3 regions of the Pseudomonas sp. LBUM1656 genome follow, and region 1 is predicted to be linked to each of the others. Evidence: predicted binding sites of a transcription regulator. Region 1 holds the regulator's gene; each other region holds the start of a gene.
The links. Region 1 encodes FliA, which starts transcription of late flagellar genes. Its sites were predicted from a motif close to CTAAAGTTTNNNNNNNNNNNGCCGNTAA; they were not measured.
Positions count from the first base shown of each region.

Region 2: the regulator FliA is predicted to act here: its motif matches at 1,517-1,544, upstream of ACA072_RS01875 (methyl-accepting chemotaxis protein).
Region 3: the regulator FliA is predicted to act here: its motif matches at 2,625-2,652, upstream of motA (flagellar motor stator protein MotA).

Region 1 covers NZ_CP166800.1:1,787,740-1,791,903, reverse strand. The annotation lists gene ACA072_RS07940 (chemotaxis protein CheA) at 1-489, opposite strand, end outside; gene ACA072_RS07935 (protein phosphatase CheZ) at 536-1,324, opposite strand; gene ACA072_RS07930 (chemotaxis response regulator CheY) at 1,347-1,718, opposite strand; gene fliA (RNA polymerase sigma factor FliA) at 1,886-2,626, opposite strand; gene fleN (flagellar synthesis regulator FleN) at 2,623-3,453, opposite strand; gene flhF (flagellar biosynthesis GTPase FlhF) at 3,570-4,164, opposite strand, start outside.
Region 2 covers NZ_CP166800.1:405,777-409,940, reverse strand. The annotation lists gene tatC (twin-arginine translocase subunit TatC) at 1-748, shown strand, start outside; gene ACA072_RS01880 (16S rRNA (uracil(1498)-N(3))-methyltransferase) at 745-1,452, shown strand; gene ACA072_RS01875 (methyl-accepting chemotaxis protein) at 1,586-3,502, shown strand; partial or broken gene ACA072_RS01870 (amino acid ABC transporter ATP-binding protein) at 3,614-3,848, opposite strand; gene mdoH (glucans biosynthesis glucosyltransferase MdoH) at 3,997-4,164, opposite strand, start outside.
Region 3 covers NZ_CP166800.1:572,350-576,513, reverse strand. The annotation lists gene ACA072_RS02560 (caspase family protein) at 1-144, shown strand, start outside; gene ACA072_RS02555 (toll/interleukin-1 receptor domain-containing protein) at 144-629, shown strand; gene motB (flagellar motor protein MotB) at 673-1,701, opposite strand; gene motA (flagellar motor stator protein MotA) at 1,705-2,556, opposite strand; gene ACA072_RS02540 (HDOD domain-containing protein) at 2,723-4,164, shown strand, end outside.

The sequences.
Region 1 (4,164 bases):
GTCCAGCAGTTGTTCGAATTCGTTATCGGTGATGTCGCCCGATTCTTCAGCGGCCGGTGCTTCGACCACTTCGGCAACCGGTGCGGTTTCATCCGTCGTTTGCGGCTCGGCCAGACGGGCCAGTGCCGCGAGCAATTCAGGCGTGGCAGCCGTGATCGGGCTGCGTTCGCGCACTTCGGTGAACATGCTGTTCACCGCGTCCAGCGCTTCGAGAACCACGTCCATCAGTTCCGAGTCGACGCGACGTTCACCCTTGCGCAGGATGTCGAACACGTTCTCGGCGATGTGACAGCACTCCACCAGCTCGTTGAGCTGGAGGAAGCCGGCGCCCCCTTTTACAGTGTGAAAACCGCGAAAAATTGCATTGAGCAAATCCGCATCATCCGGTCGGCTTTCCAGCTCGACCAGCTGTTCGGACAGTTGCTCTAGAATCTCGCCGGCCTCAACCAGGAAATCCTGAAGGATCTCTTCATCGGCGCCGAAGCTCATTAAGGGGGTGCTCCTACAGGTCTAAAAACCTAAAAAACCTAAAATTCTAAAACCCTAGGCTGGATAGCAAATCGTCCACATCGTCCTGACCGGACACAACGTCTTCTCTTTTATCGGCATGAATCTGCGGACCTTCACCCTGAGAGAGATGTTTTTGCGGATCTTTTTCAGCGAGCATCGCATCACGGTCATGTTCGATACCCGCAAAGCGGTCTACCTGACTGGCCATGAGCACGAGCTTGAGCAGGTTGCTTTCAACTTCGGTGACCAACTGGGTCACGCGCTTGATCACCTGACCGGTGAGGTCCTGGTAATCCTGGGCCAGCAGAATGTCGTTGAGGTTGCTCGACACCGTGCGATTGTCTTCGCTGCTGCGTGTCAGGAAACCGTCGACCCGCCGGGCCAGCTCGCGGAACTCTTCAGCCCCGACTTCGCGACGCATGAACCGCCCCCAATCCGTGCTCAACGCCTGGGCTTCTTCGCTCAGGCTGTTGACCAGCGGCGTGGCGTTCTCCACCAGGTCCATGGTGCGGTTGGCGGCGGCCTCGGTCAGCTTGACCACATACCCCAGGCGCTCGGTGGCGTCCGTGATCTGTGACACTTCCTCGGCTTGCGGCATGTTCGGGTCAATCTGGAAATTGACGATCGCGCTATGCAGCTCGCGAGTGAGCTTGCCCACTTCCTGATACAGGCCGCGGTCACGGGTCTGATTGAGCTCATGGATCAGTTGCACCGCGTCGCCGAACCTGCCTTTTTCAAGGCTTTCGACCAGTTCGACCGCGTGTTTTTTCAGGGTCGATTCAAAATCGCCCAGTGAAGATTCTTTATGCTCCATAGCTCCCCCGTGGCGCAGTGGATCAACCGATGCGTTCGAAAATCTTCTCGATTTTTTCTTTCAACGCCTGGGCCGTGAAGGGTTTGACCACATAGCCGTTAACACCGGCCTGGGCCGCTTCGATAATCTGCTCGCGCTTGGCTTCTGCAGTCACCATCAGCACCGGCAGGTGCTTGAGCTTTTCATCGGCGCGCACGTGACGCAGCAGATCGATACCGGTCATGCCAGGCATGTTCCAGTCCGTTACCAGAAAGTCGATGCTCCCGCTGTTGAGAACCGGAATGGCGGTAGTGCCATCGTCGGCCTCGACCGTGTTGGTGAACCCAAGGTCACGCAACAGGTTTTTTATGATCCGCCGCATCGTTGAGAAGTCATCAACGATGAGGATTTTCATGTTCTTGTCCAATTCGACCTCCAAGCAGTCTTAAACGCGCCCAGCACCTGGACGCGCCATTTCAATCAATCCGGCAATGCACTCGATGACTGTCTGGAGCACAACAGATCGCGACCGGTGCAGTTCAACACTCCACCGGCCTCGTTCGCAGTGTCCCCACACTGCCTTCAGCGCGCTCGCCACTCCCCCAAACGCCCCCGCAAACGGGCCGCGCACTGGCTATGTAACTGGCTGACCCGCGATTCGCTGACCCCCAGGACCTCACCGATTTCCTTGAGGTTCAGCTCTTCGTCGTAGTACAGCGCCAACACCAGTCGCTCACGCTCCGGCAAATTGGCAATCGCGTCCGCCAGCGCTGCCTGGAAGCGTTCATCTTCCAGATCGCGTGACGGCTCCAGATGTGCACTCGCGCCATCCTCATGCAGCCCTTCGTGTTCGCCGTCCTGCAACAGATCGTCGAAACTGAATAACCGGCTGCCCAGGGTGTCGTTCAAAATCCCGTAATAATCGTCGAGACTCAATTGGAGTTCGGCCGCAACCTCATGATCTTTAGCGTCACGACCGGTTTTAGCTTCAATCGAGCGAATTGCGTCGCTGACCATGCGGGTATTGCGGTGGACCGAACGTGGCGCCCAGTCCCCCTTGCGTACTTCATCGAGCATCGCGCCGCGGATTCGAATGCCCGCGTACGTCTCGAAACTCGCGCCTTTGCTGGCGTCGTATTTGGTCGACACTTCAAGCAGGCCGATCATCCCGGCCTGGATCAGGTCTTCAACCTGGACACTGGCCGGCAGACGGGCCAGCAAGTGGTAAGCAATGCGTTTGACCAGTGGCGCGTAACGCTCGATCAGCTCGTACTGCGCGTCACGTGCCGACTTCTTGTAGAGGTTGTAGCCACTGGCTGTCATAGGACGGGTCCTGCGGTCTGTTGCACGAGGCGCTCGACGAAAAACTCCAGGTGCCCACGCGGGTTGGCAGGCAACGGCCAGGTGTCGACCTTCTGCGCGATCGCCTTGAACGCCAGGGCGCACTTGGAACGCGGGAAGGCTTCGTAGACGGCACGCTGCTTCTGCACGGCCTTGCGCACGCTTTCGTCGTAAGGCACCGCGCCGACGTATTGTAGGGCGACGTCGAGGAAGCGGTCCGTGACCTTGGTCAACTTGGCGAACAGGTTGCGACCTTCCTGCGGGCTCTGGGCCATGTTGGCCAGGACGCGGAAGCGGTTCATGCCGTAATCGCGGTTCAGCAGTTTGATCAGCGCGTAGGCATCAGTGATCGAAGTCGGCTCGTCGCAGACCACCAGCAAGACTTCTTGCGCGGCGCGAACAAAACTGACTACCGAGTCACCAATACCCGCAGCGGTGTCGATCACCAAGACGTCGAGGTTGTCGCCGATATCGCTGAAGGCCTGAATCAGGCCGGCGTGTTGGGCCGGGCTCAGATGAACCATGCTCTGCGTGCCGGACGCGGCCGGGACGATGCGAATACCGCCAGGGCCTTGCAACAGAACGTCGCGCAGCTCACAGCGGCCTTCGATCACGTCGGCCAGGGTACGTTTGGGTGTCAGCCCCAGCAGGACGTCGACGTTCGCCAGCCCCAGATCGGCGTCCAGCAGCATGACGCGCCGGCCGAGCTCAGCTAGAGCCAGGGACAAGTTCACTGACACGTTAGTCTTCCCGACGCCACCTTTGCCGCCGGTCACCGCGATCACCTGTACGGGATGCATGCTGCCCATGTTATTTCTTTACCTTGTCTTGCATAGACGGAGGCCACATTACTGGCTGCGCGTTCATCAACTGAACAATGCATGGCAGACCATCGATGTAGGTACAAAAACGGTTCATTAGTACCTCAGCCAACCTGCTTGGTCGGGCTGTGGTAAATATCAGCGAACATGTCAGCCATGGCTTCTTCGCTGGGTTCTTCTTGCATTTGCACGCTTACGGCGCGACTGACCAACTGATGACGACGCGGCAGATGCAGATCATCCGGAATACGCGGGCCATCGGTCAGGTACGCCACCGGCAATTCATGACTGATGGCCAGGCTCAACACCTCACCCAGACTTGCCGTTTCATCCAGTTTAGTCAGGATGCAGCCAGCGAGCCCGCAGCGCTTGTAACTGTGATAAGCGGCCGTTAGAACCTGTTTCTGGCTGGTGGTTGCCAGAACCAGATAATTTTTTGACTTGATGCCACGTCCAGCCAGGCTTTCGAGCTGCATGCGCAGGGCCGGATCGCTGGCCTGAAGGCCCGCGGTATCAATCAGCACCACGCGTTTGCGCAACAATGGATCCAGCGCCTGGACCAGCGATTGGCCCGGATCGACGTGGGTTACCGACACGTTGAGAATCCGGCCCAAGGTCTTCAATTGTTCCTGCGCACCGATACGGTAGCTGTCCATGCTCACCAGCGCGATGTTTTGCGCGCCGTATTTGAGCACATAG
Region 2 (4,164 bases), 1.4 Mb from region 1:
CCTCACCGAGTTGCGTACCCGCTTGCTGCGTTGCGTAGCGGCGATCTTCATCATCTTCGCCGGGCTGTTCGCCTTCACCCAGCAGATCTACACCTTCGTTTCGACGCCGCTGCGCCAGTACCTGCCAGTGGGCGCGACGATGATCGCCACCGACGTGTCGTCGCCGTTCCTGACGCCGCTGAAGCTGACCATGATGGTCTCGCTGTTCCTGGCGATCCCGGTGATCCTGCATCAGATCTGGGGCTTCATCGCGCCGGGCCTGTACAAGCATGAGAAGCGCGTCGCCGTGCCGTTGCTGGTATCGAGCATCATGCTGTTCTACGCCGGCATGGCGTTCGCCTATTACCTGGTGTTCCCGCTGATCTTCAAATTCTTCGCCGCCGCCACCCCGGCCGGTGTGGAAATGATGACGGACATCAGCAGTTACCTCGACTTCGTCATGACGCTGTTCTTCGCCTTCGGCGTGGCGTTCGAGATCCCGGTGGCCGTGGTGTTGCTGGTGTGGATCGGCGTGGTCAACGTCGCTTACCTGAAGAAAATCCGCCCGTACGTGATCATCGGCTGCTTCGTGGTCGGCATGATCCTGACGCCGCCGGACATCTTCTCGCAGACGCTGTTGGCCGTACCGATGTGGTTGCTGTTTGAAATCGGCATCCTGTTCGGCGGCCTGATCAGCAAGCGCGGCGAGCATCCCGACGACCAGCCGGTTGACGATCACAACGACCAGCCGCCAGCGACCCAGCCGTGAACCTGCTGCTCCTCATCGATGCCGATTTCATTGCGGCCGACCGGGTGATCCTGCGTGATCGCCGGTTGACGCACATGCAGGAAGTTCATCGTTGCGAGGTGGGTGACAGCATGCGCGTCGGGCGTATCGGCGGGCTGATGGGCTCGGCCGAAGTGCTGCGTCTGGACGCCGATGAAGCCGAACTGCGCGTCACCCTCGACCAGCCGCCACCGGCCAAGCTGCCGCTGACACTGGTATTGGCCCTGCCACGGCCGAAAATGCTGCGCAGGGTGTTTCAGACCGTGGCGGCCATGGGTGTGCCACGAATCATCCTGGTGAACAGCTATCGCGTCGAGAAGAGCTTCTGGCAAACGCCGTTTCTGGAGCCCGAGGCAATTCGTGAGCAATTGATCCTCGGCCTGGAACAGGCCCGGGACAGTGTGCTGCCGGAAATTGTCATCGAGAAACGCTTCAAGCCCTTCGTCGAAGATCGCCTGCCGGCCATAACCGAAGGCACCCTCGGCCTGGTCGGCCACCCCGGCAACTACCCGCCCTGCCCCCGAGGTCTGGACGAACCGGTAACCCTGGCCATCGGCCCCGAGGGCGGCTGGATCCCTTACGAAATCGACCTGCTGGCCAAGTCTGGCCTGCAACCGGTGCAACTCGGCGAGCGCATCCTGCGCGTCGAAACCGCCGTCACCGCGCTGCTCGCCCGGCTGTTCTAACCTCCGGTCACCGCTGCAAGCCCGCTCCCACAGGGGAGTTTGTCGTCCCAACCACGGTGTACGCCTACAGATTCCCGCCCGCCTGCCGATACAGTTCCCATAAAACCAATGAGTGGTCCGAGGGAGTAGCAGCATGTACCGTTGGCTAGCCGAGAGTCTGGGAAATGTAAGCGTCAATCGCAAACTGGGGATCGGCTTCGGTCTGGTGCTGCTGCTCACGTTGCTGATCACCTTCACCGGCTGGACCGGCCTGACGGGTGTGATGAGCCGTGGCGACAAGCTCGGGTTTATCGCCAGCCTCAATGACCTGACCAAAGACCTGCGCCTGGCCCGCATGGACTACGACATGCGCCGCGGCGAACAAGGCCCGGCCGCCGTGAACGACCTGCTGAGCCAACTCGATGCCGGTTTGCAAACCGCCCGGAAATTGATCGAACAACCTTCCGACGTGGCGATGATTGACCAGCAACTGGCCGCTGTCAGCCAGTACAAGCAAGCCTTCATCGCGATGACCCAAGCCGGTGCCACCCGCGAAGACGCTCGCAGCAAACTGGGCGCGACCGCCGATAACGCAGTGGCCCGCGTCGCCGAGGTCGAAAAATCCATGCTGCAAGGCGAGAGTGTCGCCGACTTCAACAGCGTGATCGACTTGAGCAAGCTGATCCAGCAAGCCCGCTTCCAGGTTCGCGGCTACACCTACAGCGGCAAGACCGAGGCCGAACAGCCTGCGCTGGACGCCATCGACAACGCCCTGAAGAACCTGGAAAGCCTGCCGTCCAAACTGCCGGAACAGCACATCGCCAACCTGCAACAGGCCACCGATTCACTCAAAGCCTACCGCGCCGCTGTCAGTCAGTTCCGTGATTCTCAAGTTGCCAGCGCCGCAGCCCTCAAGCGCATGGCCGAGCAAGGCGAGATCCTGCTCAATGTCAGCAAAAAACTCACCGTGTCACAAACTGTCGTCCGCGACACCGACGCCGCGCACGCCAAGAACCTGCTGCTGATGGCCACCGTTCTGGCCTTGGCGTTTGGCTTGCTGGCGGCATGGGCGATCACTCGCCAGATCGTGATCCCGTTGAACCAGACCCTCAAAGTCGCCGAGCGTGTGGCGGCCGGCGACCTGACGCAAAACCTGGTTTCCGAGCGTCGCGACGAATTGGGACAACTCCAGCGCGCCATGCAGAGCATGACTCTGGGCCTGCGCGAGCTGATCGGTGGCATCAGCGATGGCGTCACGCAAATTGCCAGCGCCGCCGAAGAACTGTCGGCCGTCACCGAGCAGACCAGCGCCGGGGTCAACAGCCAGAAGGTCGAGACCGACCAGGTGGCCACCGCGATGAACGAAATGACCGCCACCGTGCAGGAAGTCGCGCGTAACGCCGAAGAAGCCTCCGAAGCTGCCGTCGCCGCCGACCAACAGGCCCGCGAAGGCGACAAAGTGGTCGGCGAAGCCATCGCCCAGATCGAGCGCCTGGCCCTTGAAGTCGGCAACTCCACGGCGGCCATGGGCGATCTGAAACGCGAGAGCGACAAAATCGGCAGCGTGCTCGACGTGATCAAATCCGTCGCCCAGCAAACCAACCTGTTGGCGCTCAACGCTGCGATTGAAGCCGCCCGTGCCGGTGAGGCCGGACGTGGTTTCGCGGTGGTCGCCGATGAAGTCCGCAGCCTGGCCCAGCGCACCCAGAAGTCCACCGAGGAAATCGAAGAGCTGATCGTCGGCCTGCAAACCGGCACCCAGCAGGTGGCAACCATCATGGACAACAGCCGCAGTCTGACCGACAGCAGCGTCGAACTGACCCGCCGCGCCGGCAGCTCGCTGGAAAGCATCACCCGCACCGTGTCGGCGATTCAGTCGATGAACCAGCAGATTGCTGCGGCGGCCGAGCAGCAAACCGCGGTGGCCGAGGAGATCAACCGTAGCGTGCTGAACGTGCGCGATGTGTCCGAGCAGACCTCGGCAGCCAGTGAAGAGACCGCGGCCTCCAGCGTTGAGCTGGCGCGGTTGGGGACGCATCTGCAGATGTTGGTTGGCAGGTTCAAGGTTTGAGGTGATGCGAATGCCTGGGTCCGCTTGGAACCGAGTTGATGCCATCGCCAGCAGGCTGGCTCCCACAGGGTTTGGTGTGAACACCACAAATCCACTGTGGGAGCTAGCCTGCTAGCGATTAGCGGCCCCCAAGGCGCTACTGTTGAGGACCTGACGCAAAAACGCCTGCGCCCGCGGATCCTTCGGCGTATCGAAGAACTCGGACGGCGAGGCATCTTCCAGCAATTTGCCGTGATCGAAGAACAGCACCCGATCCGCCACTTCCCGCGCAAAGCACATTTCGTGGGTGACGCAGACCATGCGTCATGCCTTCCACGGCCAGGGTTTTCATCACGCCCAGCACTTTTTGATCGTTCCCACGCTCCTGCGCGGGAATGCCTCAATGGACGCTCTGCGTCCGCTCGTGGGACGCGGAGCGTCCCGGGCTGCATTCCCACGCGGAGCGTGGGAATGATCATCAGCACAAAAAAACCCCGCTTTCGCGGGGTTTTTTGTTATGCCAACTGAGGCTGCGCACTCAGCGGTCTGAGCGGCAGCAGCGGCGCATGGGGATCGGCTTTCACCGATTTGCGCCAGGCGGCCAGCCACTCGGGGTGGCTTTCATTCCAGATCTGCTCGTGCAAGCGAGCCAATGCCACCGGATCGCTCAGCAGTTGCACACG
Region 3 (4,164 bases), 1.2 Mb from region 1:
CAATTGCAAAAGTGCAATCGCCACAGCCTGATTGAACCGGTGGACGCCGAGCACATGTACTACGCCGCCTTGAACTCCACCGGTTGCCGCCTCACCGCCCTCGGCGCCTATTACCGCGAACTCGCGATCAAGGGACATTTCTGATGCCAGTGTTTATCAGCTACCGGCACACCGACCGCGCCCAGGCAATGGTCATCAATGCACGCCTGAAACAGGCGAACATCAAAACCTATCTCGATGTGCTGGACACCGAATCCCAGCAAACCGACGACATTACGACCGTCATCACCCGCAACATTACCGAATGCACGCACTTGTTGGCGGTGGTCTCGCAGGAGACTGCCATGTCCTGGTGGGTGCCGTTCGAAATCGGTGAAGCGACCATCAGTGATCGCAGGATCTGCTCCTACAAGATCGGGGCCAGCGCGCTGCCGCTGTACCTCGATAAATGGCCGAAACTGAGCAACGATGTCGACCTCAGCTTTTTCATCGATGCCTACCGCAAAGAGTCCATGTCCAAACGCTCAATAGGAATGGAGTCCTTCAGCGAATCCGTTGGCGGCACCTACAAGAGCGACGCCGACCTATTTCACGACCAGCTCAAAAACCGCATCCGTCGCGGCTTCTGACAGGCACAAAAAAGCCGCGATCATCTCGCGGCTTTTTTGTGGGTCACTGCTTCGGCGGTTCCGCCGGTTTCGGTGCCGGGTCTTCGAAGATATTCAGTCGCTCGCGTAGCTCATGGGCCGGCAGCGGTTGTTTATCCGCCGGCAAGGCGTTCGGATCGACCGGCGCGGTCGGCACTTCGCCCGGACCGCCCTGACCTTGCGCTGGAGCAGGCGCCGGTTCAGCACCTTGCGAACCTTCGATGGCGCGCTGGGCTTTCTTGGTCAGCACCACGATGTCGATCCGGCGGTTGACCGGGTTGAACGGGTTATCGCGATCGAACAGCGCCGACGAGGCATAACCGACCACCCGCGCCACTTGCTGATCCGGATAGCTGCCGGCGACCAGCGCACGGCGAGCGGCATTGGCACGGTTGGCCGAGAGTTCCCAGTTGCCGAAATCACCGGTGCCCGAGTACGGCTTGGCATCGGTGTGGCCGCTGATGCTGATCTTGTTCGGCACCGCTTTGATGGTGTCGGCCATGGCCAGCAGGATGTCTTCGAAATACGGTTTCAGACGCGCTGAGCCTGAGTCGAACATCGGCCGGTTTTCCGCGTCCATGATCTGGATGCGCAGGCCGTCCTGAGTGATCTCGAACAGGATCTGGTCCTTGAATTTCTGCAACTGCGGATTTTCATCGACCTTGTTCTGCAACTCTTGCAGCAACAGTTCCAGGCGTTCCTTCTCGACCTGCTCGGCCATGCCTTCGACCTGTTCGGTGTCGACGGTGACGCGGTCCGGCTGCGGCTGAGACTTCACCTCGGGGTTGAGGGTGTTCTCGGGCGCCAGGGTCGGGGAACCGCCCAGATCGATGATGTACGGCGTGCCGCTTTCGGAAAAGCCGACCGGGTCCTTGAAGTAACCGGCGATGGCAATCTTCTGTTCCGGCGTGGCGGTGGACAGCAGCCACAGCACCAGGAAGAACGCCATCATCGCCGTCGCGAAGTCAGCGAAGGCGATTTTCCAGGAGCCCCCGTGATGCCCGCCCGCGTATTTTTTTACGCGCTTGATGATTATCGGCTGGTTATTTTCCATGACTTAGCGACCGCGAACCGCTTGTTCCAGCTCAGCGAAGCTAGGACGGTGCGCCGGGTACAGAACCTTGCGGCCGAACTCCACCGCCAGCGATGGCGGCATACCGGAAGCCGAAGCCACCAGCGATGCCTTGATGGCTTCGTAGACGTTCAGTTCTTCCTTGGCTTCGTGGGCCAGGGCATGGGCCAGCGGGCCAAAGAAACCGTAGGCGGCGAGAATACCGAAGAAAGTACCCACCAGTGCCGCACCCACGTGTACGCCGATCATTTTCTGATCGCTTTCACCCAGGGAGGCCATGGTCACCACGATACCCAACACGGCCGCGACGATACCGAAACCGGGCATGGCGTCGGCGATGCCGTTCACCGCATGAGAAGGATGATCCAAATCTTCCTTGAGGCTAGTCAGCTCCATGTCGAACAGGCCTTCGAGCTCGTGGGGAGCCATGTTGCCGGAGGACATGATGCGCAGGTAATCGCAGATGTACGCGGTCATGCGGTCATCTTTCAGGACGGCCGGGTACTTGGCGAAAATCGGGCTCGCGGCGGCATCTTCGATGTCGCCTTCGATCGCCATCATGCCTTCGCGGCGGCTCTTGTTGAGGATCTCGTAGATCAGGCCCAGCACTTCCAGATAGAACGTGTGGTTGAAGCGCGAGCTGAACATTCCCAAGGATTTCTTGAGAACGTGTTTGAACATGTGACCCGGGTTGGCCTGCAGGAATGCACCGAGGGCCGCGCCCCCGATAATCAACACCTCGAAAGGCTGGATCAGGGCGGCAATCTTGCCGTGGGAAAGCACGTATCCGCCGAGCACGCTCGCGAATACGACGATGATGCCGATTAATTTAGCCATAGGTAGGAGAGCACTTACTGAGTCGGGTTCAAGGTCATATTCGGAAGTTAAAAAATCTCTTCTTCTACTTATCGGCAAAACTGCGCCAGACTATAGCCAGTTCAAGCGAAAAGCTAATTTAGCCCTCTGGGGGCATAGGTAATGCAGACGATGATCACGTCCAACCATGGCTAACGAAACGAACATCCCAACCCCGAAACCGACCACGCTTGAAGGCTGGGTAAAGCTTCTCGATGGCGTGCGCCTGCCGGTTCCGCAAGACAGTCACGACCGCGTCTGCAAGGCCCTCGCCGATAACCGCAGCTCGCTTCGCGACATCGCCGAACTGTTGCAGGACAGCCCGGCCCTGGCCTTGAGTGTGATTCGCGAAGCCAACCGCCACACCCACGGCAGCATGACCGAGCCTGCTGAGAACCTTGAGGTGGCGATCAATCGACTCGGGTTGAAACGCACCGAAGAATTGCTCGCCCGATTGCCTGCCGAACCTCAATCACAGATACCCGTGGCGCTGCGTCAGTTGCAGCTGATCAGCCAGCATGCGACTCAACAGGCCAACGGTTTTTTCGCCGGTCGCCTGGCGCGCCTGTGGCAGGACATCCACTGGGGCAGCCTGCTGTTTCTCTCGCCGCTGTGGCCGATGGCGTTGACTCATCCGCAGTTGCTTGAAGAGTGGGAACTGCGGGTCATTCATAAGGGCCAGTCAGCGCGCAAAGTCGAAAAGGACCTGTTCGGCGTTCGCCTGCTGGACATCTGCCAGGCACTGGTGGACATCTGGCGCCTGCCGATCTGGGTGCAACAAGGTTATCGGTTGCTGCTCAACGAGCAGCGCGAACTGGTCAAAGTCCTGCGCATTGCCCGGGACAGCGAGCATCCCCTGCGCCAGCAAAACCGTCTCGATGACGATCCGACCCTGCGGCGCTGGCTCAACCAGCCGGCCAATACCGTGTTGCTGGCCAACGGGCTGGCACTGTCGGCGCAACAGGCCTGGGACAGTCCGCACAGTGAGCGCTGGCAGTACCTGACCAGCCTTTACCTGCAAATGCCGATGAGCGACGTGCAGCAGCAATTGCATCAACAGGCCGCCAACAGTGCGCGCCAGCATGCAATGCCGGACCTCTGGCACCCTGCCGTCTCGCTGATCTGGCCAGCGGGCGTAAACCGCATTCACGCCGGTTTATTGCCGGCACCGGCGCCGACCACCGAAGACCTGACGGCGTGGCGTAAACAATGCGCCGAGCTGCTGGTCGAGCCGAGCCGCTTCACCAATGCGATGCACCTGACCACCTCTGCCCGAGACGCCCTCGTCGCGTGCGGCATGCGTCGGGTGATGATTTTGATGGCCGACCGCACCCACGCCAATCTGCGTGCGCATCAAACGGCCGGGCTAGAGAAAGAAGCGGCGGGCCTGAACGTGGTCGTCAGTCAGAGCACCGTGCTGCAACGGCTGCTCTCGCAACAGGCCCAAGTTCGATTGACCCCGGCCAACAACGCCCAGTTTACGGCCTTGTTACCCGCCAGCCTGCGTGCGCAGTTTCGCGGTGAACACTTGCTGCTGCGCTCACTGGTCAATAATGGTCGGGTGATCATGGTAGTTGTTGCGGATCAGGG